Regions from separate parts of the Actinoplanes sp. NPDC049598 genome, predicted to be linked through region 3. Evidence: riboswitches for the same ligand, from Rfam matches in the RefSeq annotation. Region 3 holds a riboswitch; each other region holds the start of a gene.

Region 1 (6,962 bases), on a different contig from region 3:
CCCCACACCGAGGTTGGCCAGCGGGCCGTCGGCGGCGCCGATGATCAGCGGGGTGGCCGGGTCGAGACCGGCCGCCCGGGCCACCTCGGCCCGCAGGCGCAGTTGCCGGGTGGTGCTGACGACCTCGGCCAGCTGCGACGACCTCACCCCGGCGATCTCCAGGGCCTCCGCGTCCCACCGCCGCTCGTGGATGTCGTACAGGCCCGTGCCGGAGGCGACGGACAGATCCAGGAGGTACGGCTCGTCGGCCACCGCCGCCAGCACGAGCTCCTTCACCCCGCCCCACCGCGGCGTCTCCCGCAAGGTCGACGGGTCGTTCTCGCGCCACCAGGCCAGCTTGGTCAGCGGCGACATCGGGTGCACGGGCGTGCCCGTGCGGGCCTGAAGCTTCTTCCCGAGACCGGCTTCGATGATGTCGTCGCACTGCTTGCCGGCCCGCCCGTCGGCCCACGTGACGAGCGGCCCGAGCAGCTCCCCGGCGCCGTCCATCGGGACCAGCGCGTGCAGGAATGCGCTCAGACTGACCGCGACCACCCGGTCGCCCTGCTCGTGACAGGCCGCGGCCACGTCGACCAGCGCTTTCACCGCCGCGTCACGCAGCTGCCCCGGGTCGAGCTCGGCCCGCCCCGGCCCCGGCACGGAAAGCGGATAGTGAACGCTGACCAGCGCACGCAACTGCCCGTCGGGCCCGGCCGCCACCCCTTTCGTAGCGGTGGTCCCGGTATCAATCCCGATCACGACGTCCATGCGCAGCCTCCCAGTCGAGCGCCCTGCCCTGTCCCAACCTAGTGCCCACCCACCGCACTTCTCACGACTCAGACCCAGGACGCCGCGCCCCGTCCCGCCCCGCCCCGCCGCGACCCGCCCCGCCCTGCCGTGCCCTGCCGCGCCCCGCCCGCGCAGCGCCCTTCCGCGTCCCGCCCACACCGCGCCCCCTTTGCCGTGTCGCGCCCGGTCGCGCCGCACCGCGCTCCGCTCTGCCGTGTCGCACCGCATCGCATCGCATCGCATCGCACCGCATCGCATCGCATCGCATCGCATCGCACCGCATCGCGCCTCGCCTCGTCGCGCCCCGCCCGCGCAGCGCCCTTCCTCGTCCCGCCGGCACCGCGCCCCCTCTGCCGTGCCGCGCCCCGACCGCGCAGCCCTCCGCCGCGCTTCGTCTGCGTAGCGCCGTGCTCGCCAAACAGACCGACGAATGGACCGAAGGACGCCGCTACACGGTGGGCCTCGAGATCCTTCGCAGAGCCCGCCTCACACACACCCCTGACCGCCGGCCAGGACACCGAATCCGACCAACCCGTCGGAATCGCCACTTAGCATCAACCCACACGGATCAGCGATGGCCAGCTCCTACACCACGCCAGCGGACGTGACCCGCAGCGCCGTGCCGCGCGCTCGCGCGCCGCGCCCGCCCTGCCGGGCCGTGCCGCGCCCTCACCGCGCAGCGCCGCTCCGCGCCCTCACCGCGCAGCGCCGCTCCGCGCGCTCACCGCGCAGCGCCGTGCCGCACAGCGCTCTGTCGTGCCGCGGCCCGACCACGCCGTGCCCCGCCGTGCCCGCGCAGCCCCGCTCCGCGCCCACACTGCGCAGCGCCGTGCCGCACAGCGCTCTGCCATGCCGCGCCCCGACCGCGCCGTGCCCCGCCGTGCCGTGCCACGCCGCGCCACGCCGTGCCCGCTCCCCGCCGCGCCGCGCCGCCGCCCGTACCAAGACCTGCCTTCGACCGCGCCACCGAGGGGCGGCCGAAGGCGCCCGGTCCACTCGGCGGCCGCCTGCGCCGCCGCCCCCCGTTGCGAGCCGCCCCGTTGCCAGCCGCCCCCGTTGCCAGCCGCCCCGGCTGCGGGTGGCGCGGCGGGCGGGAGGTTGATCGGCGCGGAGCACCACGGGGGGAGCGGCTCCTGGGGCCGGCGTGGGCGGAGCGGTGGAAATCACCCCGCGTTGACGGGGTGGTCGGCGGTAGGAAAGAGTTGCGGGGAGCGGTTGCGGAGGAACCCGGTGCGAGTCCGGGGCGGTCCCGCCACTGTGACCGGGGAGCGATCCGTCGAGTAGCCACGGCCGGCCAGGCTGGAAGGCGTGCGGGGAGCGCTGATCCGGGAGTCAGGAGACTCCGGCCGCTCGTGTCACTCATCGTGTGGGCGTGGACACCCGCACAGAAGGGATCCGCGTGACGCCGTACCCGTTCCCGGCCGTTGTCGGCATGGCCGACCTTCGACTTGCGCTCCTGCTCACGGCCGTTTCGCCCGCTGTCGGCGGGGTGCTGGTCCGGGGGGAGAAGGGCACCGCCAAGAGCACCATCGTCCGGGCCCTGGCCGCGCTGCTGCCGGAGGTCGCCGTCGTGCGGGGATGCCGGTTCGCCTGCGATCCGGCCGCGCCGGACCCCGACTGCCCGGACGGGCCGCACGCGCTGGACAGCCCGAGCTTCCGCCGGCCGGCGTCGCTGGTCGAGCTGCCGGTCGGGGCGACCGAGGACCGCGTGGTGGGCACGCTGGACATTCAGCGGGCGCTGGCCGACGGGGTCAAGGCGTACGAGCCGGGGCTGCTGGCCGGCGCGCACCGTGGCGTCCTCTACGTCGACGAGGTCAACCTGCTCCCGGACCATCTGGTCGACCTGCTGCTGGACGCGGCCGCCATGGGCCGGGCCCACGTCGAGCGTGACGGTGTCTCGGTCAAGCACGCGGCCCGCTTCCTGCTGGTCGGCACCATGAACCCGGAGGAGGGCGAACCGCGCCCGCAGCTCGTCGACCGGTTCGGCCTGGTCGTGACGGTGGCCGCGCCGCGCGACGCGACCGACCGGGCCGAGGTGGTGCGGCGGCGCCTGGCCTACGAGGCGGACCCGGCGGGTTTCGCGGCCCGCTTCGCCGCCGAGGAGCGCGAGTTGGCGGCCCGGATCAGGACCGCGCGGGACCGGCTGTCCCATGTCGCCCTGCCCGACCCGGAGCTTGACCGGATCGCCCGGGTCTGCCTGGCCTACGGCGTCGACGGGATGCGCGCCGACATCGTGGTCGCCCGCTGCGCGGTCGCCCTGGCGGCTTGGCACGGCCGCGATGTGGTCACCGCCGATGACGTACGCGACGCCGCCCGCCTCGCCCTCCCGCACCGCCGCCGCCGCGACCCGCTCGACCCGCCCGGCACCGATGAGGAAAAGCTGGACGAGGCCCTGGCCGAGGCGGAGCGCCAGGAGCAGGAGCGGCTCGAGCAGGAGCGTCTGGAGCAGGAACGCGCCGAACAGGAGCGCGCCGAGGAGCAACGTCAGGCCGAGGAGCAGGACGGCGACGGCCCCGACCCCGACGACGACCCGCCACCGTCCGGCGGCGGCCCCGGCGACGGCGGTCCCGGCCCGGACGACCGCGGCCCCGCCCCCCAGCAGGACGGCGGCGGCTCCGCGCCCCCGCCGAACGGCAGCGCCCCGGCCCCGGGTACGCCGGCCGACGGCCCGCAGCAGAAGCAGGAAGCCGCCGCCCAGGCACCGGCCGCCACCGGCGCCGCCTTCCGCACCCGGAATCTCAGCATTGCCCGTCGTGGTGTGGGCGGCCATGCCGGGAAGCGCTCCCCGGCCTACGCGCGCCGGGGCCGGGTCGTCGGCTCCCGCGTCCCGCAGGGCAAGCTCGCCGGCGCCCCACATCTGCCGGCCACTCTCCGCGCCGCCCTCCACCGTCGCGCCGCCGATCAAGGAACCGGCCCCGCTGTGGACCTTGGCTCGCGCACGGAGGTCGACTCGGGTGTCGATCTCGGCGGGGCCAGGCGTGTGAGAAGCGATGGCGCTGGGATTCGGGAGGCGGCTGCGGCTGCTGCCGGAATCGGGCGCTTGGGGGGCACCGACAGCGCCCTGGTGAGTCGCTCGCGGGCTGTCGACCCCCGGGATTTGCGAGAGGCGGTCCACGTCGGGCGGGAGGCGAATCTTGTGCTGTTCGTCGTGGACGCGTCCGGGTCGATGGCGGCGCGCAAGCGGATGACCATCGTCAAGACGGCCGTGCTGTCGTTGCTGCGGGACGCCTACCAGCGGCGGGACCGGATCGGGATGATCACGTTCCGGGGGCATGAGGCCGAGCAGGTGCTGGCGCCGACCTCCAGCCATGAGGTGGGTGTCATGCGGCTGGCGAGCCTTCGGACCGGGGGGCGTACGCCGCTCGCCGCGGGGCTGCGTACGGCCGCCGCGACCATCGCCACCGAGCGCCGCCGCGACCCGCGCCGCCGGCCGCTGCTGATCGTCGTCACCGACGGCCGGGCCACCAGTGGGCCCGACCCGGTCTCGGTCGCGCCGCTGCTCGCCGGAGTCTCCACCGTGGTCGTCGACTGCGAGGCCGGCCCCATCCGGCTCAACCTCGCCGGCCGGCTGGCCACCGCCCTCGAGGCCGACCTGATGCCGCTCGACGCCCTCGAGGCGCGGGCCGCCACCCCGCAGCGCCGGGCCGCCTGATGCCGCGAATGACCTGGAACCTTCCAGGAGGCCGTGATCGTGGTTTCCGGATTCCGGGGACGTCCCGGGTGGGCGCGCAAGGCCGGGGCTTCGGAGCGCCGGTGGGGTCCGAGGTCGGCGCTGAAGGCCGGGTCGGTGTGCTCGTCGCGTACAGGAAGGGTCTCTGATGCCGCAGGGGAAAGTTGTCAGCGTGCCCCAGGACGGGCTTACGACGCGGCAGCGTCGGCGGCAGGCTGTGCTGGCGGTGCATACCGGGCACGGCAAGGGGAAGTCGACGGCGGCGTTCGGGATGGCGCTTCGGGCGTGGAGCGCGGGCTGGCCGGTCGGGGTCTTCCAGTTTGTGAAGTCGGAGAAGTGGCGGGTCGGGGAGGAATCGGCGCTCAAGGCGCTCGGCGCCACCGGGGGCGCGCCGGTGACCTGGCACAAGATGGGTGAGGGCTGGTCGTGGATCCAGCGGGCCGGCACCGAACGGGACCACGCGGCGGAGGCGGCCGAGGGGTGGGCGCAGATCAAGCGTGACCTGGCGGCCGAGACGCACAAGTTCTATGTGCTCGACGAGTTCACGTACCCCCTGAAGTGGGGTTGGGTCGACGTCGACGACGTCGTGGCGACGCTGGCCGAGCGGCCCGGCACCCAGCATGTGGTGATCACCGGCCGGGACGCGCCGCCGGCGCTGCTGGACGCGGCCGATCTGGTGACCGAGATGACGAAGATCAAGCACCCCATGGACGCGGGGCGCAAGGGACAGCAGGGCATCGAATGGTGAGCATCCCCCGGGTGGTGATCGGGGCGCCGGCCTCCGGGCACGGCAAGACGACGGTCGCGACCGGGCTGCTGGCGGCCTTCGCACGGCGTGGGGTGCCGGTGGCGCCGTTCAAGGTCGGGCCGGACTACATCGATCCCGGTTATCACGCGCTGGCGGCGGGGCGGCCGGGCCGCAACCTCGACCCGGTGCTGGTGGGGGAGGAGCGGATCGGCCCGCTGTTCGCCCACGGCAGCCAGGGGGCGTCGCTGGCGGTGGTCGAGGGCGTGATGGGGCTGTACGACGGCCGCACCGGCGCCGGCGAGACGGGCTCCACGGCGCAGGTCGCGGGGCTGCTCGAGGCGCCGGTCATCCTCGTCGTCGACGCGGCGGCCCAGGGGCGTTCGATCGCGGCGCTCGTGCACGGTTTCCGCAGCTTCGGCAACGTGCGGATCGCCGGGGTGATCCTCAACCGGGTCGGCTCCGACCGGCACGAGTCGATCCTGCGGGACGCCTGCGAGGAGGTCGGCACGCCGGTCCTGGGGGCGCTGCGGCGGGCCGACGCGGTGGCCGCGCCGTCGCGTCACCTGGGGCTGGTGCCGGCCGCGGAGCGCCGGGCCGAGGCCCGCGAGTCGGTGGAGGCGCTGGCCGCGCTGGTGGCCGCCTCGGTGGATCTCGACGAGGTGGCGGCGATCGCGGCCTCGGCCCCGCCGCTCGCGGTCGAGCCGTGGAGTCCGGCGTCGGCTTCGCCGTCCGCCCGGCGCCCGGTGGTGGCGCTGGCGGGTGGTCCGGCCTTCTCTTTCGCGTACGCGGAGACGAGCGAGTTGCTGACCGGGGCGGGCGCCGAGGTGGTGACCGTCGACCCGCTGCGCGACGAGAAGCTTCCCGAGGGGGCGCGGGCTCTGGTCGTCGGCGGCGGGTTCCCCGAGGTGTACGCGGCGGAGCTGTCGGCCAACGAGCCTTTGAGGGCGTCCGTACGGGCGCTGGCCGCGGCCGGCGATCCGATCGTGGCCGAGTGCGCGGGTCTGCTGTGGCTGTGCCGCTCGCTCGACGGGGCCGAGATGTGCGGGGTGATCGACGCCGAGGCCGCGATGACGCCGTCGCTCACGCTGGGCTACCGCGACGCGGTGGCGCTGGCCGACAGTCCGCTCGCGCCGGCGGGCACCCGGGTGACCGGGCACGAGTTCCACCGCACGGCCGTGCACCCGCGGTCGGGCCTGCTGCTCTCGCCGGCCGGGGGCGCGGCCTGGCAGTGGCGGGGCGCCGACCCCGAGGGCTTCGCCACGCCGTCGGTGCACGCGTCCTACCTGCACCTGCACTGGGCCGGCAACCCGGGGATCGCCGAACGTGTCGTCGGCGCCATCGGCTGACCTGGTGGTCGGTCTCGGCGCCCGCCGCGGCGCCGATGCGGCCGACCTCCGAGCGGCCGTCGACCAGGTGCTGGCCGCGGCCGGAGTGACGCCGGCCGCGGTCGGCGTGCTGGCCACCGTCGATCGCCGGGCGGGCGATCCGGGCGTACGGCTGCTGGCCCTTGACCTGGGTTGGCGGCTGACGGCCGTGCCGGCGGAGGTGCTCGCGGCGCAGCCGGTCCCGCACCCGAGCCCGGCGGTGGCGGCGATGGCCGGCACGCCGAGCGTGGCCGAGGCCGCCGCCCTGCACGTGGCCGGACCCGGCGGCATCCTGCTCGTCCCCAAGACGATCTGCCGGTCGGTCACGGTCGCGGTCGTCCGGGTGCGTTCCGGATGACACCCGGCCGATGCTTACAACGCGGTTCCCGCGGGTAACAAAAGGGGCCACCGC
Region 2 (6,962 bases), on a different contig from region 3:
CGCGTGGCCAGCGTCGGCCGGTACTCGTACGGCGGCCGGGATCTCCTGCTGGCCTGGGGTTACGTCGACGAGGAGCACTGCCGGCAGTCGGCCGTGCACGACGCCGCCTCGGGCGGGTGGCACCGGCCCACCGACGGCTGCCCGGCCGTGCGGGTCGAGCGGGCCGGCGACGAGGTGATCGGCCTGGCCGTGCGGACGCCGGGCGGCGAGTGGCTCACCGCAGGCTCAGCGGCACCTCGAAAGTAGCGGCGCCGAGCATCAGGTCGGCCTGGACGGAGAGGGTGGCGCCGTCGGTGGCCGGCGGGGCCAGGGCGATGGCCAGGCGGTCGCCGAGCGGCTGCACGGCGAGCGGCACGCTGCGGCCGGTGTTCGTGGTGGCGGTCACGGACCAGCGGCGTACGGCCTCGGTGCCCTCATCCACGCAGAGGTGAATCAGCGTCGTCGACCCGGCCGGGGCGTCCGCGCGTACGCGCAAGGTCTTGTCGCCGTCGGAGGCGACCAGGGACTTGCGGGCGGGGCAGGGGCTCGGGTCGGCCGCGTTCGGCATGGGGGTGCCGGCGAAGAGGACGACGGCGGCGGCGACCCAGGCGATCACGGCCAGCGCCAAGCCGATGATGACGCCGCGCAGTGAGTGGACGCGATCGGCGACCCGGCGCCGAGGGCCGACAGTCAGCCCGTCGCCGCGATGGCGCAGCACCACCGGGGACCGGCCGCCGGCCGCCCGGCGCAGGCAGGCCCGGCCCGTCCCGGTCTTCGAAGCCTCGTCCGCCATGACCCACCGCTCTCGTTCAGAACCCAGAACTGTAGAGGAAGTCGTCCAGAACGCCACCGGAGTTCCCGGGAACCAAACGGCCGCCCGGGGCGACCACCTGGGGTGCGTACGGATGTTCGGGTCGTTCCCCTGATTCTCGGGCCGGCCGTGTTTGTGCTGGTCGGAGCCCTTCTCTTCGGCGGCGCGGTCGATGATTCGGTGCTGGTCGGCATCCCGAGCCCGGGCCCGGCCACCGAGTGGGCGCTGCCGCTGGTGACGTTTCTGGCCGACGCGCTGGGCGTTCTGGTGGCCGGGATCACCGTGACGGCGGCCTTCCTGCTGCCCGGGGACGGCCCGAGCGTGGCCGCGCACGGCTGGCTGCTGCTGCGCCGGGCCACCTGGCTCGCCGCCGGCTGGGCGGTCGCCGCGCTGGCCCTGGTCGTGCTGACGGTCTCGGACGTGCTCGCGGTCCCGGTCGGCAACCTGAGCACGCATGCGGTGTTCAGCTTCGCCTTCTCGATCGGGCAGGGGCAGTCCCTCGTCCTGCAGGCCGGGCTGGCCCTGGTCGTCGTGGTGCTGAGCCGCAGCGGAGTGTCCCGCGGGCTGGCCTTCGCGACCGCCGCGGTGGCGTCGGCCGCCTTGCTGCCGCCGGCGTTCACCGGGCACGCGGCCTCGGCCGGCAACCACCAGATCGCGGTGACCAGCCTCGCCCTGCATGTGCTGGCCGCGTCGCTGTGGATCGGCGGTCTCGTCGGCCTGCTGGTGGTTCGCCGCGTCCGCCGGTTCCCGGAGACCGCGTCGCGCTACAGCCGGCTCGCGCTCGCCTGCTTCGTGGCCACGGGGGTCAGCGGGGTGGCCAACGCGGCGGTCCGGCTTGGTGGCCTTTCACCACTGTGGACCTCGCGGTACGGCGTACTGGTGCTGTTGAAGGTCCTGGCCCTGGTGGTTGTCGGTCTGATCGGGGCGCGGCATCGCACGCGGACGCTGCCCGCGCTGGCCGACGGGCGACCGGGCGCGTTCCTGCGGCTGGCGGTGGGGGAGCTGGTCGTGCTCGGCGCGGCGATCGGGCTCGCTGTGGCCCTGTCGCGATCGCCGACGCCCGAGGCCGTGGTGGAGCCGGATCCACTGGTCGAGCTGCTGGGCTTCGGCATGCCGGCGCCGGCCACCGCTTCGCGGATGCTCGGCCAGCCGCTGCCGGACATGTTCTTCCTGACCACCGCCGTCGCCGGGATCGGCTTCTACCTGGCCGGGGTGGCACGGCTGCGGAGGGCCGGGCACGCCTGGCCGGTCAGCCGTACGGCGAGTTGGGTCGGCGGCCTGCTGGTGCTCGCGGCGATCACCGGTCTCGGGGTCGTCCGGTACTCGTACGTCCTGTTCAGCGTGCACATGGTCCAGCACATGGTGCTCTCGATGGTGGTGCCGATCCTGCTCGTCGGCGGCGCCCCGGTCACCCTGGCCCTGCGGGCGCTGCGGCGGCCGTCGGACCCGCAGGTCCGCGGCGCGCGTGAGTGGCTGCTGATCGCGCTGCACAGCCGGTACCTGCGGTTCCTCAGCCATCCGGTGGTCGCTCTGGGGATCTACGTGGCCAGCCTGTACGGGTTGTACTTCAGCGGGCTGCTCGGCACGTTGATGCGGTACCACCTGGGGCACTTGGCGATGCTCATTCACTTCGTGCTCGCCGGCTACTTGTTGTTCTGGGTGCTCATCGGTGTTGATCCGGGGCGGCGGCGCGTACATCCGGCGTTGTTGACCCTCGTGCATTTCCTGGCCATGGTGTCGCACGCGTTCTTCGGCTTCGTGCTGCTGCAGGCCACCACCGTCATCGGCGTCGACTGGTACGGCGCCGTGCACCCGGCCTGGGCCTCGTCCATGATGGCCGACCAGCGGCTCGGGGCCGGGCTGGCCTGGGCGTTCGGCGAGCTGCCGGCGGCTGTCATCATGCTGCTGCTGGTGCGGCAGTGGATCCGCAGCGACGAACGCGAGCAGGCCCGGCTGGACCGGGCGGCCGACCGGGCCGACGCCTCCGGCGAGGAGGACGATTTGGCCCGTTACAACGCTTTCCTGGCGGCGGCGGCAAAAGACCGGGAACTTTGACGGGCTCACGGGCGACTAACCGTGCAAAGCCCCTCATAAAGGAAGAAAACCATGCAGACCATCGCTCGTCGTTCGTTCGCTTTCGCGGCCGCCGCCGCTTTCACCGTCGCGCTCACCGGCTGTGGCTCGTCCTCTTCCTCCTCGGAGCCGGCCGCGCAAGCCGCCCCGGCCGCCGAGCTGACCGTCAAGGACCCCTGGGTCAAGGCGGTCGACAAGGGCATGACCGCCGCCTTCGGCACCCTGGTCAACTCGACCGGCCAGGATGTGACCGTGGTCAAGGCGAGCACGCCGATCTCGCCGATGGAGCTGCACGAGATGGCCATGCAGGACGGCAAGATGGTGATGCGGCCCAAGGAGGGCGGCTTCGTCATCAAGGCCGGCGGCACCCACGAGCTCTCGCCCGGCGGCGACCACCTGATGATCATGGACCCGTCGGCCCCGATCAAGCCCGGCGACGAGCTGGAGTTCACGCTCACCCTGGGCGACGGCGGCACCGTGCGGTTCAAGGCGGTGGCCAAGCCGTTCAGCGGGGCCGGGGAGAGCTACGCCCCCAGCGCCGCTCCGTCGATGGCGGGCATGTGAAGTTCCGTCGCCGTCATCTGCTCGCCGGGGGCGCGCTGGCCGGGGCCGGCGTCGCCGCGGGTCTGGTCGCCGCCCGGGACGAGCCGGTGGCGGCCGTCGCCGCCGACGTCGTCCCCTCCCACGGCGCACGCCAGGCCGGCGTGACCACCGAGCCGCCGGCGCACGCCTCGTTCGTCGCCTTCACCCTGCCCGCCGGCACCGACCGGCGGGCCCTGGGCCGGATGATGCGGCTGCTCACCGACGACGCGCGCCGGCTCACCCGGGGCGAGCCGGCCCTGGGCGACACCGACGCTCAGCTGGCCGTGCTGCCGGCCCGGCTGACCGTCACCTTCGGCTTCGGGCCGGGCCTCTACCGGGCCGCCGGGCTCGCGTCCCCGGTCCGGGACCTGCCCGCATTCACCATCGACCGGCTCGAGTCGCGCTGGTCGGGTGGGGACCTGCTGCTGCAGATCTGCGCCGACGACCCGCTCACCGTGGCCCACGCCCAGCGCATGCTCATCAAGGACGCCCGGCCGTTCGGGGCGGTCCGGTGGACCCAGATCGGCTTCCGGCGCAGTCCCGGCGTCGAGAAACCGGGCTTCACCCAGCGCAATGTGCTCGGTCAGCTCGACGGCACGGCCAACCCCACCGGGGCCGCCCTGGACACCGCCGTGTGGCAGCCGGACAACAGCACCACGCTGGTCGTCCGCCGGATCCGGGCCGAGATCGAGAAGTGGGACCTGCTCAGCGTCGGCGACAAGGAGAACGCGGTCGGCCGCCGGATGGTCAGCGGCGCGCCGTTCACCGGGACGAACGAGCACGACGAGCCGGACTTCGCCGCCCTGGACGCCACGGGGCTGCCGGTCATGCCGGACTTCGCCCACGTGACCCGGGCCCACGTCACCGACCCGGCGCTGAAGATCCTGCGCCGGCCGTACAACTACGACGGCGCCCCGAACGCGGCCGGGCACCCCGACAGCGGGCTGATCTTCGCGGCGTACCAGAGCTCCGTCGAGCGGCAGTACGTCCCCATCCAGCAGCGCCTGGCCGACCGGGACCTGCTCAACGAATGGATCACCCCGATCGGCTCGGCCGTCTTCGCCGTGCCACCGGGGTCCGCGTCGGACGGCTGGATCGGCGAAAGCGTGCTCGGATGAGATCTGTGCGGACGGCCCTGCTCGGTGTGGCGGCGCTTCTGGCCGTACTGCTGCCCGGCACCCCGGCCTGGGCCCACACCCAGCTGGTGGCCACCACCCCGGCCAAGGACGCCGTGCTCACGACGGCCCCGAAGGCGATCACCCTCGAGTTCAGCCAGCGGCTCAACCCGGACTTCACCACGATCGCCCTCAGCGACGCGGCCCGGCAACGGGTCGCGGCCTCGGCCCCGGCCATCGACCGGGTCAAGGGCACGGTCGTCCCGCAGCAGCCGCTGGGCAACGGCGCCTACACCGTCGCCTACCGCGTGGTCTCGGTCGACGGCCACACGGTCCAGGGCTCGTACGTCTTCACGGTCGACGATCCCGCGCTTCCGCCGGCCCCGGTGGTCCAGGCCGCCGCCGAACCCGCCGGGTCCGGCGGCCTCCCCGCCGGTGTGCTGATCGGCCTCGCCGCCCTGGGCGTGGCGCTGGCCGGCGCCGCGCTGTACCTCTACCGCTCCACCCGGCGACGATCAGCCCCGGGATGATCTTGGGTGGTGGGGGCGGCTATGGTGGGCGGGCCGTGGTGTTCGGGAAGCCGGTGAAGCCGGCGCGGCCCTCGCCACTGTGAACGGGACAGCCGGAAGCCATCGCGAGGTCACTGGGCGTCGAGCCTGGGAAGGCCGGCCGCCGGCGCACTGCCCGTCAGCCAGGAGACCGGCCACGGCACGCAACGACCCGTCCACGAGGTGCTGGAAGGCGGTCCCGATGCGCGTGCGCGCTCGACGATCTCCCGTGTCCTGGCTCGCTGCCGTGCTGGCAGTGGCCCTACTGACCGGCTGCGGCGGCGCGGCCGAGGAGCCGGCGTCCGCCGCCGGCCTGACCAATTGCGGCGTCACCGTGCCCACCGGCCCGCCGCCGGCGCGCATCTTCGCCGCGTTCCACAACGGCATCGAGGCGGTGTACGCGCTCGGGGCCGGCGACAAACTGGTCGGCGCCGCCTACCTCGACAACCCGCTGCTGCCCGAGTACGCAGCGCAGTTCCAGCCCGGGCGGAAGAAGCCGGCGTACTACCCGGAGGAGTACCCGAGCCGCGAGGAGGTTCTGCGCCTCGACCCGGACTTCGTCGTCTCCGGCTTCACCGGCGCGTTCACCGCCGAGGGCCTCGGCACCCGGGCCGAGCTCACCAAGATCGGCATCGGGTCGTACCTGTTCACCCAGTACTGCCCGGCCGCCGACGGCAAGGACCAGAAGGACCTGGCCGACAACGACGTCTCGCTCGACAGCGTCTACCGCGACCTCACCGGCCTCGGCCGTCTGCTCGGCAAGAGCACCGAGGCCCAGGCCCTGGTCGACAGGATGCGCAAGACCGTCGCCGACACGGAGGGCAAGCTGGCCGGGGTCTCGAAGCCGCGGGTGGCCATGCTCAACCGGCCCGGTGGCGGGGAGCTGCGCGTCTTCGGCGGCGGAGACGTGGCCACCACCATCATCGAGAAGGCCGGCGGCACCCAGGCCTTCGGCGACGTGCCGGGCCGGCTCACCCGCATCGGCACTGAGGAGCTGATCAAGCGCCGGCCGGACGTCATCGTCGTACCGGCCTGCTGCGGGGCCGACGTCGGCCCCGCCGGCGCGCAGGAGGTCATCGACGGGCTGCGGAAGGACCCGGCTCTGGCCAACGTCCCGGCCGTGCGGGACGGCAAGGTCTACGCGGTCACCTTCGCTGAGATCACCCCGGGGGTACGCAACGCCGACGCGATCGCCAACCTCGCGCGGCTGCTGCACCCGGAGAAGTTCTGAGCCGCCGCGCCCTGGGCCTGCTCGTGGCCGTCGCCGTGCTGGCGGCGGCCGCGTCCGGTTCCGTCCTGCTCGGCAACCAGACCATCGGCGTGCGGGCGGCCCTGGGCACCTGGCTGCACCCCGACGGCTCGGACGTGCAGCGGATCGTGGAGTACCTGCGGGTGCCCCGCACGCTGGTCGGGATCCTGGCCGGGGCCGCGCTCGGCGTCTCCGGCGTGCTGCTTCAGGGGCTGACCCGCAACGCGCTGGCCGGCCCCGAGGTGCTCGGCGTGAACGCCGGCGCGGCGCTGACCGTGGTCCTCGGCATCACGGTCTTCGGCGTGCACGGCTTCGGCGGCTGGGTCTGGTTCTCCTTCGCGGGCGCGGCCCTGGCCGGCGCGGGCGTGTACACGCTCGGCTCGGCCGGCCGGGGCGGGGCCACACCGGTCAAGCTGGCCCTGGCCGGGGCGGCCGCGACCGCGTTCCTGGGCGGCCTGACGACCGCGCTCACCCTGCTCGACATCAACACCTTCACCGCGTTCCGGTACTGGTCGGTGGGGGCGCTGACCTCGGCCGACGCCGCGGTGATCCGTACGGCCGTGCCGTTCCTCGCGGTGGGTGCGCTGCTCGCTGTCTCGTCGGTA
Region 3 (6,962 bases):
CGAGGTCACGGCGGCGCTCGGGCACGAGGGCTCGGTCGCGCTGATCGCGGCCGACGCCGCGGTGGACCGGCTGCGCGGTCACCTCACGGCCGCGGGCATCGAGCACGCGACCCCGGACGACGTCGACTCCGAGGCGCGGGTCACGGTGGTGCCGGCCACGGTGGTCAAGGGCCTGGAGTACGACCACGTGGTCGTGCACGAGCCGGCCGACATCGTCGCCGCCGAGCCGAAGGGCCTGAACCGGCTGTACGTCGTCCTGACCCGGGCCGTGTCCCGCCTGTCGGTGGTGCACGCGGCGCCCCTGCCCGCGCCGCTGGAGTGAGTCGGCTGGACGGCCACCCTTGAGGGGTCGCCCACTCCGCCTATCGGCGGGAGGGACGTCGTCGGTTCAGCTAGAACATTGACACTTAAGGCAGTGTTTAGATACGCGGTGTGATGATGCGGCGATGACCGCATCGACGCCCGGGACGCCCAGCTGGGTCGATCTCGGAACCGCCGATCTCGCCGGGGCGGAGAGGTTCTACACCGAGCTGTTCGGGTGGACCGCCGAGGTTTCCGGCGAATACATCACCTTCCTGCGCAACGGGCTGCCGGTGGCCGGGGCCGGCCCGCTCTACGGCGCCGGGCAGCCCACGGCCTGGAGCACCTACATCGGCACCGACGACGCCGACGCGGTGGCGGCCCGGGTGGCCGCCACCGGCGGCAAGGTGCTGGTGCCCCCGTTCGACGTGACCGACCAGGGCCGGATGGCGGCGTTCCTCGACCCCGGCGGCGCGCCGTTCAGCGTCTGGCAGCCCTGGGCGATGCGCGGCGCCGAGCTCTTCGACGTGCCCGGGGCCCTCACCTGGAACGAGCTGAACACCCGCGACATCGACAGCGCGACGGCCTTCTACCAGGCGGTGTTCGGCTGGCAGTACCGCAACAGCGCGATGGACGGCGCCCGCTACGTGGTGGCCAAGGTGCACGAGACGCCGATCTGCGGCATCCAGCAGATGCTGCCCGAGCTGTGGCCGGACGACGTCGGTCCGCATTGGATGGTCTACTTCGCCGTGCAGGACGCCGACATAGCCACCGACCACGCGGTCGCGCTGGGCGGCCGGGTCGCCCTGCCCCCGCGCAGCATCTCGATCGGCCGGTACGCGGTGCTCAGCGACCCTCAGGGCGGCCTGTTCGCGGTGCTCGCCGGCAACCGTTAGCCGGCTAGCTTCGTACCGGCACGACCAGGGGGCCGTGGTCGCCGTCGATGACGCGGACCCGTACGCGGTAGTGCTTGGCCAGGTTCTCCTCGGTGAGCACGTCGCGCGGCGAACCCGCGGCCACGACGCGGCCGGCGGCCAGCAAGACCATCTGGTCGGCGTACTCGCCGGCCGTGGTCAGGTCGTGCATGGTGGCCAGCACGGTGAGGGCGCGCTCGGCCCGCAGGCGGTCGACCAGCTCGAGGACCTCCTGCTGGTGGCCGATGTCGAGGGCGCTGGTGGGCTCGTCGAGCAGGAGGATGCCGGCCCCCTGAGCCAGGGCGCGGGCCAGGAAGGCGCGCTGGCGTTCGCCGCCCGAGAGGGTGTCGAGGCGGCGGGTGGCGAAGCGGGTCAGGTCGAGCTCTTCCAGCACCTGTTCCACCACCTCGAGGTCGTTGGCCGACTCACGACCGAGGGGCGGGACATATGGCGTACGGCCCAGGAGCACGTAGTCGAAGACCCGCATGCCGGGCGGGACGATCGGGGACTGGGCGACCGTGGCGATGGTCTTCGCGCGCTCGCGGCGGGGCAGGTGGTCGAGAGGGCTGCCGTTGAGCTCGACGGTGCCGGTGAAGGGCAGCAGACCGCCGATCGCCCGGAGCGCCGTCGACTTGCCGGCGCCGTTCGGACCGATCACGGTGACCCACTCGCCGCGGTCGACGTCGAGGTCGACGCCCTCCACGATGGGCGTGCCGTCGAGGCTGACCCGCAGGTCCGTAACCCGGATCGCGGTCACGAGGCGGCCGCCTGGCGGCTGGTGCGCAACACGACGATGAAGAACGGGGCGCCGAAGAAGGCGGTGACGACGCCGATCGGGATCTCGGCCTGACCCCCGGCGGTACGCGCCAGCAGGTCGGCCAAGGCCAGAAAGGCGCCTCCGAAGAGCACCGACAGCGGCAGGATCGAGCGGTAGCTCGGGCCGGCGAGCAGGCGCATCGTGTGCGGCACGATGATGCCCACGAAGCCGATCAGGCCGGAGACCGAGACCGCCGCCGCCGTGCCGAGCGAGGCGGCGACAATCAGCAGGTAACGGGACCGCTGGGGATGCAGGCCGAGCGCGCTCGCCTCCTCGTCGCCGACGGTGAGCACGTCGAGCTCACGCCGCTGGGACAGGACGATCACACCGGTCACCACCGCGTACGGAAGCATGACCAGCACGTCGTGCCAGCCGGCGGTGGCGAGCCGGCCCAGCAACCAGGAGTAGACCTCGCGCAGCGTTTCCACATGCTGCTGCATCAGATAGGTCTGCCCCGCGGCCAGGAACGACGACACCGCGACGCCGGAGAGGATCAGCGTCGACGGTGTGCGGTCGCGGCCCCCGGCCGCGCCGAGCAGCCAGGTCAGGGCGACGGCCAGCAGCGCGCCGGCGAAGGCGGCCACCGGCACGCCGAAGGGCAGGTTCGCGGTCGCGTCACCGCCCGTGGTGCCGGCCCGCAGCGAGATCACCGCGGTCACACCCAGCCCGGCCCCGGCCGCGACGCCGAGCAGGTGCGGGTCGGCCAGCGGATTGCGGAAGACGCCCTGGTAGGCCGCGCCGGCCAGGGACAGCATCCCGCCCACGAGCAGACCCAGCACGACCCGGGGCAGCCGCAGCTCGGTGAGGATGGCGATCTCACGGTCGGTGAGCCCGCTGTGCAGGTGCACGCCCGGGATCAGATTGAGCAGCTCCAGGATGACACCGGCCGGTGGCAGCGGAACCGACCCGAAGGCCAGCCCCGCCACCAGCGCGACGAGAACCGCGGCGGTACCTCCGAGGAGCCAGGCGGGCCGGAGACCGGCCGGTCTCACGCCGGGACCTTGGCCACCGCATCGGCGATGGAGCGGGCGAGGTCGACGGTGCGCGGCCCCCAGCGGGAGGCGATGTCGTCGTCCAGGGCGAAGACCTGGCCGGCCTTGACCGCCGTGACACTGCTCCAGCCCGTACGCTTCGCGACCGTCGCCGCCGACTGCTGACAGCACTTGCTGTCGGCCAGGAAGATCGTGTCCGGACTGGACTTGACGATCGCCTCCTGCGAGAGCTGCGGATATCCGCCCTTGGCGCCGTCGGCGTCGGCCGGGTCGGCGATGTTCGTCAGGCCGAACAGCGAGAAGACCGACCCGATGAACGTCCTGGACGTGACGGTGTAGAAGGTCGGATCCAGCTCGTAGTAGTAACTGAGCGGCTTCGACCGCTTCGGCACGCCGGCCACGATCTTCTCGATGTCGGACGCCATCCGCTCGGTCACCGCGGTCGCCTCGGCGCCGTGCCCGGTCAGCGTGCCGAGCTGCTTGATCTGCTCATAGGTCTGGTCGAGGCTCGCGGTGGCCGGCGTCTTGAAGACCGGAATCTTCAGCTTGTCCAGCTGCGCGACGACCTTGTCGATGTCGTCGGAGAGGACGACGAGGTCGGGATTCTTGGCCGCGATCGCCTCGGCGTTGGGCTTGAAGGCGGAAAGGTTGCTCTTGGGGGCGTCGGCCGGGTACGTCGACTGGTCGTCGACCGCCGTGACCTGCGGTCCGGCGCCGATCGCGAACAGCATCTCGGTCGCGGTGGGCGAGAGCGAGACGATCTTCTCGGGACGGGCGCCGAGGGTGAGACCACTGACGGTCACCGGGTACGAGGCGCCGGCGCTGGGCGTGGTGCTCGCCGGCGGAGTGTCGTCGCCGCTGTCGCCGCACCCGCCGGCGAGCAGCAGAGCGGTCGCCAGGGCGGCGGTGAGCATGCGTTTCATGAGGTCCTCCGGTCGGCCGGGTGCGTGGCCGACGGGTCGTCGGCCGGGTGCTTCGCCGACAGGGCCCCGGGGGCGTTCCGTCCGCGAGGCGCCCCTCCCCGGGAGCGCTTGATCGCGACCGCACCCAGGCGACCTGGCTCGGCCCTTGAAGGGCCTCACAGTTGCGGGACAGCGCCGGGTTCGCACCGGCTTCGCTGAGATGCGGTCCTTCCGACGCTAACTCACGCCGGGGTTCCGACCTTACTTCTCCACACTCTTGGGCTCGGCCTCCGCCTTGACCTCGTCCTTGTCTTCCGCCTCGGCCTTCTCCTCCGCCGGGGCCGCGCGGTCGCCGGCCGCCGCCGCGTCCTCGTCGCCGGCCAGGGCGGCGCGCAGCCGCTGTTTCTCCGCCGTGCGGCGGGAGGCGACGCCGACGAGCTGCTCGTTCATCTGGTTACGCCAGGTGGCGAGCAGGAAGTACGACGCGACGGCCGAGACGACCAGCGCCACCATGGCCCGGACCAGGAAGTTGAGCGGCACCGGCAGAAGCGCCGCGAAGACGACCACGAACAGGCCGAGGCGGCCCAGCGAGTACTTGACGGCGGGGTTCATGACTTCTCTCTCTAGCCCGTGCGGTGGTCGAGCCACCGCAGGCCGTAGAACCAGATCAGGCAATAGACGACCGTGGCCCCGAAGGCCCCGAGGAGCCCGCTGACCAGGGTGGGGAACTCGAACTGGGACGACGCGAAGCCGGCCAGGGTCATCCCGGCGGCCACGCCGAAGCCGGTGGCCAGCAGCGCGACCACGACCCGGGGGGCGCCGAAGCCCTCGGCCCGGAACTCCTCGACGAACAGCCACACCGGAAGGATCACGGCGAGCCAGCCGCTCGTGTGCCCGAACTCGGAGACGTGCGTCAGCGACAGGACCGCCTCGAGCAGGAGCAGCACGACGGCGCCGGTGACCAGCCCGGCCATCGCGGTGCCGAGCAGGTCACCGATCGTGGCCAGGCGTCCGCTGGCATCGCGGCGCGGGCGGCGCGCACTCTTCGTATCCGACATGACAACAAGCAGGGTACGCGCTTGTCAGGCCCAGACCTTCTGCGGCTCGGCCCGGCGGCTCGCAAGCGTGGGCGCCTTCTCGTACTCCCGGACCACCTCGTAGCGCGTGTTGCGCTCGACCGGCTGGAAGCCGGCGTCCCAGATGAGGTTGAGCAGGTCGTCACGGTGCATCGTGTGCGGCGTGCCGTACGAGTCGGCATCGTGGGTGATCTTGTATTCCACCACCGAACCGTCCAAATCGTCCGCTCCGAAGTTGAGCGACAGCTGGGCCACCGACAGGCCGTGCATGACCCAGAAGCACTTCACGTGGGGCACGTTGTCGAACATCAGCCGCGAGACGGCGAACGTCTTGAGCGACTCGGCCGGGGCGGCCATCGTGGTCCGTGACTGGATGCGGTTACGGACCTTGCCGTCCTGCGAGTCGACGAAGTCGTGCTGGTAGCGCAGCGGGATGAAGACGGCGAAGCCACCGGTCTCGTCCTGCAGCTCGCGCAGGCGCATCACGTGGTCGACGCGGTGCCGCGGCTCCTCGATGTGGCCGTAGAGCATGGTGGCCGGCGTCTTCATGCCCTTGGCGTGGGCGAGCCGGTGGATGCGCGACCAGTCTTCCCAATGGGTGTCGTGGTCGACGATGTGCTGCCGGACCTCCCAGTCGAAGATCTCGGCGCCGCCACCGGTCAGCGACTCCAGCCCGGCGTCCATCAGCTCGTCGAGGATCTCGCTCGCCGGTAGGCCGCTGATCTTCTCGAACCACTGCACCTCGGTCGCGGTGAAGCACTTGAGCTTCACGTCGGGCAGCGCGGCTTTCAGCTCGCGCAGCACCTTGGGGTAGTAACGCCAGGGCAGGCTGGGGTGCAGGCCGTTGACGATGTGCAGCTCGGTGAGCTGCTCGTCCTGCATCTCCTTGGCCTTCGCCACGGCCTCGTCGATGCGCATGGTGTACGCATCCTTCTCGCCCGGCTTGCGCTGGAAAGAGCAGTACGCACAGCTGGCCGAGCACACGTTGGTCAGGTTGAGGTGGCGGTTGACGTTGAACATCACACGATCACCGTTGAGCTCGGTGCGCTTGTGGTGGGCGAGCCGGCCGAGCCAGGCGAGGTCATCGCTCGCGTACAGCGCCTCGCCGTCGGCCCGGGTGAGTCTCTCACCTGCGTAGACCTTGGCCTCGAGCTCGCGCTTCAAGCCGGCGTCCATGTGTGCCCCTCTCGCTTACCTCGCCGTCGAGGGTACGGCTCGCCTCCGACAGGAATCTCCGGGCGGGGTGTCGATCATGCCGCCGTAACCCGGATTCCCAGTCTTCTTTCATCTGGGATCAATCGACAGGAATGCGAGACGTGAGGTATCACATTAGGGGGGAACGACGAGCGGCGCTCCGGCGTCGCGGTGGACGGGGAGCACATGGCGACAGCACGACTCGGTTCTCGGCGATCGCGCCCGTGGTGGCGCCCCGTCGTGTATTCAGCCGTGGCCGCGATCGTCACGACCTTTCTGACCCCTCTTCTGTCACCGGCCCCCGCGCTGGCCGACCCGGCCGCGGCCCCGCAGGCTCCCCAGGCCCCCGTCGGCCTGGCCGTTCCCGACATCGGCGCGCGCCCCATGGCGCTCGGCACCCTGGCCATGCCGGGGCAGAAGGCCAGCGTCCGGCCGACCGCCACGCCGACGCCGACCAGCCCCGCGCTGCAGGCGATCGAGAAGGGCCGCACCGAGATCTCCGCCCTCGGCGACCAGCTCATCCAGGTCGGCCAGGATCGCGACCTCGCGCGTGACCAGCAGGCCGCCGCCAAGGTCAAATACACCCAGGCCGAGGAGGCGCTGCGCCAGGCCCAGACCGCCGCCTCCGACGCGGCCGCCCAGGCCATGCGCGAGGCCGCGGCCATGCCGCCCGGCATGGTCGACCCCGGGCTGAGCGGTCTCGGCGACCTCGCCCGGCTCCAGCGCGGCCAGGTCGACACCCAGCAGGCCATCGCCCGCCAGATCGA
Region 4 (6,962 bases), on a different contig from region 3:
CGCGCCCAGGTTGACCGAGCCGAGGTTGCACACCGCGGTCTCGTCGTCCGAGTTGACCTCGAGGATCTCGGTGCACAGGTTCGACAGGTGGATGGTGTTGCCGGGGGCGCCGGTCTGGTTGGACAGCGCGTTCGAGCGGTCCTTGAACGTCATCCAGCCGTTGCCGGTCTGCGCGAGCGTGCGCATCATCCGCCCGTACAGCTCCCGGGCCTTGACGGTCTTGACCGCCTTCTTCTCGGCGGCCCGGTAGGCGAGATCGAACTCCTCGCCGAACAGGTCGGGCAGTTCCGGCGCGTCCGAGGGATCGACCAGCGACCAGTCGCCGTCGGCTTCGACCCGGCGCATGAACTCGTCCGGGAGCCAGTTGGCCAGGTTCAGATTGTGCGTGCGGCGCGACTCCTCGCCGGTGTTGTCCCGCAGCTCCAGGAACTCCTCGACATCCGGGTGCCACGGCTCGAGATAGACACAGGCCGCGCCCTTGCGCCGGCCGCCCTGGTTGACCGCCGCCACACCCGCGTCGAGCGTCTTGAGGAACGGCACGATGCCGTTCGACTTGCCGTTGGTGCCGCGGATCAGCGCGCCCCGGCCCCGGATCCGGCTCCACGAGATGCCGATCCCACCGGAGAACTTCGACAGCTTGGCCACCTGGTGGTAGCGCTGGTAGATCGAGTCGAGCTCGTCCCGCGGCGAGTCGACCAGGAAGCACGACGACATCTGCGTGTGGCGCGTGCCCGAGTTGAACAGCGTCGGCGAACTCGGCAGGTAGGCGAGGCTCGCCATCAGCCGGTAGAAACCGATGGCCTCCTCGGCCGTTGTGGACAGTCCGCACGCAACGCGCAGCAGCCAGTACTGCGGGGTCTCGACCACCTCCCGCGACATCGGGTGCCGCAGAAGATAGCGGTCGGCCACCGTGCGCAGCCCGAAGTACTCGAAGCGCCGGTCCGCGCCGGCGTCGATCGCCTCGTCCAGCTCGCGGGCGTGGCGGGCCACGAAGGCGGCCGTGTCGTCGCTGATCAGACCCTGCTGGTGGGCGTAGCGGATCGACTGGCTGAAGCCGGCCACACCCTGCAGCCGGACCTCCTCGTCGACGTACGCGGCCAGCAGCCGGGCGGCCAACTTCGAGTACTGCGGCTCCTCGCCGATCAGCTCGGCCGCCGTCTGAATCGAGAGCTTGTCGAGCTCCGCGGTGGTCGCGCCGTCGTACAGCCCGCTGATGGTCTTCGTCGCCACCCGCAGCGGGTCGACCTCATCGAGGTCGCCGGCCCAGCGCTCGACCGCTCTGACGATCTTGTTGACGTCGACCGTTTCCCATTCGCCGTCGCGCTTGCGCACCCGCATCGAGTGCCGGCGTTGTTCCGGCATGACTGTCATCTCCGCGCTCCCTCGCCCTGATGAAGGCACGCGGGGACACGCCGGCGGACGGGCTCGGCCCAGCCCGCATCGTGGCGTCGGCCGTCCCACGCGGCCGTCAACCGCCGCACACCGGTCGGCGTACGGCACGCTGGCAGGTCTTCGGACTCGCGGGCGCCGTGCACGCTCCTACCGGCCGTCGCTTCCCAGGCTCGCACCCAGTGCTGTGTGACGGCTTTCGTTCCCACTCACCGCTGCGGGGCAGTCCCGGACTCACACCGGGTTCCCTCTTGCCTCGGCCACCCCGAAAACGAAGCGGCCGAACCAGCTGCGTGAGACACCATATATGGGCCTGCCCGCCAAGTAGCAACACCAGATGCTGATACCGGGCGTGTCGTTCCGCCTCACGGTAGGGTCGGCCTGTCGTCTGAACTGGACGGAGGCCTCATCGTGCGAGCAGCGCAGATAGCTCAACACGCGGCGGATCTGCCGCGGGCGACCGCGTTCTACCGGGACCTGCTGGGCGCCGAGCCGGTGGCGACCTTCGATCCGCCCGGGCTGGTCTTCTTCGATCTCGACGGGCAGCGGCTGCTGCTCGATCGGGGCGCGCCTTCGGCGCTGCATTACTACCAGGCCCAGGATGTACGGGCTGTGGTCGAGCGGCTGCGCGCGGCGGGCGTGACGGTCGAGTCCGAACCGCACGTCATCTTCGTCCACGAGGACGACCGGCTCGGGCCCGCGGGCAGCGAGGAGGTCCAGGCCTTCCTGCGCGACTCCGAGGGCAACCTGGTCGGCCTGATCGAGCACCGCCGCCGGGAGGCGTGAGATGGATTTCCGGGACGTGTTGCGCGGGCGGCGGATGGTCCGCAACTATCGGGCCGAGGCCGTGCCGGACGAGGTCGTCGAGCGGGTCGTCCGGATGGTGCACCGGGCGCCCAGTGCCGGCTTCGCCCAGGGGCATCGCGTCGCGGTGGTCACCGATCCGGGCCGGCGGGCCGAGCTGGCCGCGGTGGCCGAGCCGTTCTACCTGGAGCACGGCTTCCACCCCTGGATCTCGCAGGCGCCCGTGCAGCTGGCGCTGGGGATCCGTGAGGCGTCGTACCACGAGCGCTACACGGAGAAGGACAAGCTCGAAGCCAGTGCCGGCGAGGAGATCCCGTGGCCGGTGCCGTTCTGGTGGTTCGACGCCGGGGCGCTGCTCACCCTGCTGCAGCTGGCGGCGGCGAACGAGGGCCTGGCCACCGGGTTCTACAGCCCGGCCCCGCCCGAGGAGCTGGCCGCGCTGGCCGGGATCGTGGGCTTCTCGGCGGACGTCGCGCTGACGGGTGTGCTGACGCTGGGGTGGGCGGCCGACGACCCGGCGGTGCCGACGGCGAAGCTGGCGAGCCGGCGCAAGCCGCTCGACGAGATGGTGACGTGGCTGCGGTGAGCCGTCAGGCCCGCGTGATCCGGCCGACCGCGTCGTCCATGCGGAAGTGGCCCAGGTATTCGTCGGGACCGTCGCCGCGGCATCGGTAGGCGTGCCACTGGTCGCCGATGCCGGCGTGCACGTAGCCGATGTAGTCGCCGCCGACGTGGACGCTGTAGCCGCCCATCGTGCTGACCTCCAGGGTCGCGCCGGCGATCACGCGCGTGCTCAGGGGAACTCGGCGCTCCACGGCCCACCTCCGCATGCCTGAGTGTGTGGCTCACGATGCTGACCGTGCCCACCTCGGAAAACAACGGCCGAACGGCTGGATCGGGCCGCCCAGGGGAGGGGGTGCCCGGCGCCTTCCAGGCATATGGGCAGGTTGTGCGTTCACCGCCGCACCCCGCTGGTCGTGGCGCAAGCTGCCCGGCGCCGTTAGGGTGATCGCGTGACCAACCGCATGACCAACTGGTGGCCCGTCTCGTAGGCGGCCCGCCCTTGCTCATGCAATCCGAACGGCCGCCCTGAGGCGGCCGTTCTTGTTTCCACGGAACTGGCTCGCCTCCGGGCGCCGACCCGTGGAAGGACCCTTGATGAACGATCCCTGGACGGCACTGGTCTCCCGCTTGGTGGCCCGGCAGGACCTGAGCGCCGCCGAGACCGCCTGGATCATGCGGCAGGTGAACAGTGGCGACGCGCCGCCCGTGAAGCTGGCCGCCGTTCTGGTCGGACTCAGGGCCAAGGGCGAGACCGCCGCCGAGGTCGAAGGCTTCGTCGATGCGCTCCTGCGCGCCGCCACCCCCGTACGGGTGCCCGGACCGACCCTCGACATCGCCGGCACCGGCGGCGACGGCACCAACGCGGTCAACATCTCCACCATGGCGGCGATCGTCGCCGCCGCCACCGGCGCCACCGTGGTCAAGCACGGCGGCCGCGCCGCCTCCGCCACCAGCGCCGGCTCGGCCGATGTGGTGGAGCGCCTCGGCATCCCGCTGGACCTCCCCGCCGAGGCTCACGCCGCCGTGGCGGTCGAGGCCGGCATCACCTTCCTGTTCGCACCCCAGGTCCACCCCGGCATGCGTCACGCCTCGCCGGTCCGCCGCGACCTCGGCGTACCGACCGTGTTCAACCTGCTCGGCCCCTTGATCAACCCAGCCGGCCCGACCCACCGGCTGGTTGGCGTCGCGGACGCCCGGTTCCTCCCCACCGTCGTCGAGGTCCTCTGCCAACGCCGCGCCACCGCCACGGTCGTCCGCGGCGACGACGGCCTCGACAAAATCAGCACATCGACCACGTCCCAGGCCTGGACCGTGCACAAGGGCGTCGCCCACCACGAGATCATCGACCCTCGCGCACTCGGCATCGCGCCGCCCGCCCCCGGCGCACTCCGCGGCGCCGACGCCGACAGCAACGCCCGCGTCGTGCACGAACTCCTCGCCGGCCGCCCCGGCCCCATCCGCGACGCGGTCCTGCTCAACGCCGCCGCCGCCCTGACAACGACCCCCTCCGGCGCTCCTGTCGCGTCCCGGCTCCCCGCCGCCTTCGCGCAGTGCGCCCAAGCCATCGACACAGGCGCCGCCGCCGACACCCTGACCCGGTGGATCGCCGCCACCCAGGCCCGGCGGCCTCACCGCGCCGCTTGACCGTCCACCGCCCGGCCCGGCGGCGTCACCGCGCCGCTTGACCGCCCACCGCCCGGCCCGGCGGCGTCACCGCGCCGCTTGACCGCCCACCGCCCGGCCCGGCGGCGTCACCGCGCCGCTTGACCGTCCACCGCCCGGCCCGGCGGCGTCACCGCGCCGCCGGGGTGGTCACGAGACGGGGGCCAGGGCGGCGCGGAGCGTCAAACGGTGCTTGCGGCGGATCTCGGCCTCGTGGAAGGCGCGGCGGTCGTCGTCGGTCTGGGGGAGCAGCGGGGGTACGGAGCGCGGCTTGCCGTCGTCGTCGATGGCGACCATGACGAGGTGCGAGGTGGCGACGGTGGTGGGTGGCACGGCCCGGTCCCAGCGGTCCGCGGTCACCTTGACGGCGACCTCCATCGAGCTGCGGCCGGCCCAGGTGATGCGGGCGGCCACGTGGACCACGTCGCCGACGCGTACGGCCTGCAGGAACAGCGTTTCGTCCATGGCGGCGGTCACGGCCGGGCCGTCGGAGTGGCGGGCGGCCACGACACCGGCCACCGAGTCGATGAGGTTGAGGATGCGGCCGCCGTGGACCGTGCCCATCAGGTTGGTGTGGTGCTGGTCCATGATCTGCGACAGGGTCATCTCGGAGGCCGACGGCGGCCGCCCGGTATCGGTCATTTTCGGGTCCTTTGCGGTTGATCTTGATGGTAGCCACGGGCGGCGGCCGGGTCCGTAGGGTGGGGGCGTGCCAGAGGTCGACGCCACACCCGCGCTGCGGGCGGCCGCCCGGTTCGGTCCCTACTTCATCTGGGAGCCGTACGAGGGTGGGGACGGCTGGCGTCCGTACGGCGACCTGCTCGAACCCGACGTGATCGGGGAACGGGTCGAGGTCGCCCGGGACGTGCTGGTGCGGATGGCGAACCTCGACCGGGACGCCATCGAGGAGCGGGTGGTCGCCTCGGTGACATTCCTCGGCCTGGCCTCGCGCCTGCTGTCCCCGGTGCTCGGCGCGGCCGTGGCGGGTGGGGCGCTGCCCGTCGCCGACCCGGCCAAGCTGTGGTGGCGGCCGGTGGCGGGCGGCCCGATCCCGTTCGCGCAGCGCGGTTTGCAGGCCGTGGAGGCCGGCGGCGCGCTGTCGCTGGAACTGGTCGAGCCGCTGCTGGAGGCCTTCCGCCGCAGATTCGCGCTGTCCGGGCGGGTGCTGTGGGGCAACGTCGCGTCCGCGCTGGGCGGAGCCGCCGGCATGATCGCCAACGCCGGCGCCGCGGCTGGACCGGCTCCGGCCGGGCGGGCGGCGGAGATCGTCGCGGCGACGCTCGATCTGCCGCCGCTGCGAGGCATGGCCTCGTGGAAGCGGCCCGGGGTCCTGGCCCGCAACAACTGCTGCCTGTACTACCGGATCCCCGGCGGCGGCATCTGCGGCGACTGCGTCCTGGCCCGGGTACGCGGATGAGGGCAGCGGTCCCGTTTCACGCCGCGCCGGCAGGTGATTGGATGAGGCATGACCTTCGTGATCACTGACGTGCCCGAGAAGGACCGGTTCGAGGCGCGCAACGAGCAGGGCGAGCTCGCGGGTCTGGTCACCTACCAGATCAGCGGCAACATCATCGCCTACACCCACACCGAGGTGGAGCCGGAGTACGAGGGGCACGGCCTCGGCTCGCAGCTGGCCCGCGCGGTCATGGACGACGCCCGGGCCAAGGGTCGTACGGTCGTGCCGATCTGCCCGTTCATCAGCGGCTGGCTGGAGACCCACCACGACTACGACGCCATCCTGGCCAAGCAGGGCCGGCGCGTGAAGTAGTGATCAACTGATGCCCGTCCGTGATTGGCGGAGCGCCCGTAGGCTCGACCGCGATGAAGACGCTATCGAAGGTCGTCGTCGCGCTCACCGCGGCGGTGATCGGCGCCGGCTCGTACGGCACGCCGGCCCACGCGATCGCCAACGGTGAGGACGTCGCCAACGGGCAGTACGAGTTCGCGGTGAAACTCACCGACCTCGGCATCCCCACCGCCGACGGCGGCCGCCGGGACAGCTCGTGCTCCGGTGGCCTGATCTCGCCGCACTGGGTGCTCACGGCCGGTCACTGCTTCAAGGACGCCAGCGGCAAGCGGGTCTCCCGGCCGGTGGCCGAGCGCACGATCGCCACCGTGGGCCGGGCCGACCTGAAGACCAAGGCCGGCCTGAGCGCCAACGTGGTCGAGGTACGCCAGCACGGCAGCGCCGACGTCGCCCTGGCCCGGCTCGACCGGCCGATCACCGGGATCGCCCCGCTCAAGCTGAACCGCGTCAAACCGGCCGGCGGCCAGCGGCTGCGGCTGGTCGGCTTCGGGCTGACCGACGGCGACGCCAAGCAGACCAGCCCCACCCTGCAGACCGGCCAGTTCCGGATCACGAACGTGGACACGGTCGAGCTCGGCATCGCCGGCGTCGCCCCGAGCAAGAGCACCAGCGCCTGCCCGCACGACTCGGGCGGCCCCTACTTCAGCGGCGGCCCGACCGGCCCGGCCACCGTGATCGCCGTGGTCAGCCGCGGCCCGACCTGCCCCCACACCGGCGCCGACACGGCCACCCGGGT

The links. A riboswitch is a leader RNA that binds a small molecule or an ion and turns the genes downstream of it on or off. The one in region 3 is predicted to bind cobalamin.
Region 1: linked by a shared signal. The riboswitch ahead of AB0J66_RS49470 (VWA domain-containing protein) and the one ahead of AB0J66_RS42090 (ABC transporter substrate-binding protein) in region 3 are both predicted to bind cobalamin.
Region 2: linked by a shared signal. The riboswitch ahead of AB0J66_RS43550 (ABC transporter substrate-binding protein) and the one ahead of AB0J66_RS42090 (ABC transporter substrate-binding protein) in region 3 are both predicted to bind cobalamin.
Region 4: linked by a shared signal. The riboswitch ahead of AB0J66_RS43525 (ribonucleoside-diphosphate reductase subunit alpha) and the one ahead of AB0J66_RS42090 (ABC transporter substrate-binding protein) in region 3 are both predicted to bind cobalamin.

The regions. Positions count from the first base shown of each region.
Region 1 is NZ_JBFAOX010000057.1:1,983-8,944, forward strand. Features, by position in the region: gene AB0J66_RS49460 (gluconokinase) at 1-747, opposite strand, end outside; partial or broken gene AB0J66_RS49465 (hypothetical protein) at 1,152-1,376, shown strand; cobalamin riboswitch at 1,989-2,111, shown strand; gene AB0J66_RS49470 (VWA domain-containing protein) at 2,201-4,420, shown strand; gene cobO (cob(I)yrinic acid a,c-diamide adenosyltransferase) at 4,587-5,186, shown strand; gene AB0J66_RS49480 (cobyrinate a,c-diamide synthase) at 5,180-6,532, shown strand; gene AB0J66_RS49485 (cobalamin biosynthesis protein) at 6,510-6,908, shown strand.
Region 2 is NZ_JBFAOX010000033.1:65,111-72,072, reverse strand. Features, by position in the region: gene AB0J66_RS43580 (hypothetical protein) at 1-246, shown strand, start outside; gene AB0J66_RS43575 (hypothetical protein) at 215-772, opposite strand; gene AB0J66_RS43570 (cytochrome c oxidase assembly protein) at 920-2,845, shown strand; gene AB0J66_RS43565 (copper chaperone PCu(A)C) at 2,897-3,427, shown strand; gene AB0J66_RS43560 (Dyp-type peroxidase) at 3,463-4,563, shown strand; gene AB0J66_RS43555 (copper resistance CopC family protein) at 4,560-5,090, shown strand; cobalamin riboswitch at 5,110-5,283, shown strand; gene AB0J66_RS43550 (ABC transporter substrate-binding protein) at 5,338-6,339, shown strand; gene AB0J66_RS43545 (iron ABC transporter permease) at 6,363-6,962, shown strand, end outside.
Region 3 is NZ_JBFAOX010000030.1:67,927-74,888, reverse strand. Features, by position in the region: gene AB0J66_RS42110 (AAA family ATPase) at 1-322, shown strand, start outside; gene AB0J66_RS42105 (VOC family protein) at 447-1,196, shown strand; gene AB0J66_RS42100 (ABC transporter ATP-binding protein) at 1,201-1,971, opposite strand; gene AB0J66_RS42095 (iron ABC transporter permease) at 1,968-3,023, opposite strand; gene AB0J66_RS42090 (ABC transporter substrate-binding protein) at 3,020-3,946, opposite strand; cobalamin riboswitch at 4,056-4,192, opposite strand; gene AB0J66_RS42085 (DUF4229 domain-containing protein) at 4,187-4,537, opposite strand; gene AB0J66_RS42080 (hypothetical protein) at 4,549-4,983, opposite strand; gene mqnE (aminofutalosine synthase MqnE) at 5,008-6,177, opposite strand; gene AB0J66_RS42070 (NlpC/P60 family protein) at 6,436-6,962, shown strand, end outside.
Region 4 is NZ_JBFAOX010000033.1:53,860-60,821, reverse strand. Features, by position in the region: gene AB0J66_RS43525 (ribonucleoside-diphosphate reductase subunit alpha) at 1-1,371, opposite strand, end outside; cobalamin riboswitch at 1,486-1,694, opposite strand; gene AB0J66_RS43520 (VOC family protein) at 1,801-2,175, shown strand; gene AB0J66_RS43515 (nitroreductase family protein) at 2,177-2,779, shown strand; gene AB0J66_RS43510 (hypothetical protein) at 2,784-3,008, opposite strand; gene trpD (anthranilate phosphoribosyltransferase) at 3,352-4,401, shown strand; gene AB0J66_RS43500 (acyl-CoA thioesterase) at 4,570-5,061, opposite strand; gene AB0J66_RS43495 ((2Fe-2S)-binding protein) at 5,129-5,836, shown strand; gene AB0J66_RS43490 (GNAT family N-acetyltransferase) at 5,885-6,187, shown strand; gene AB0J66_RS43485 (trypsin-like serine protease) at 6,241-6,962, shown strand, end outside.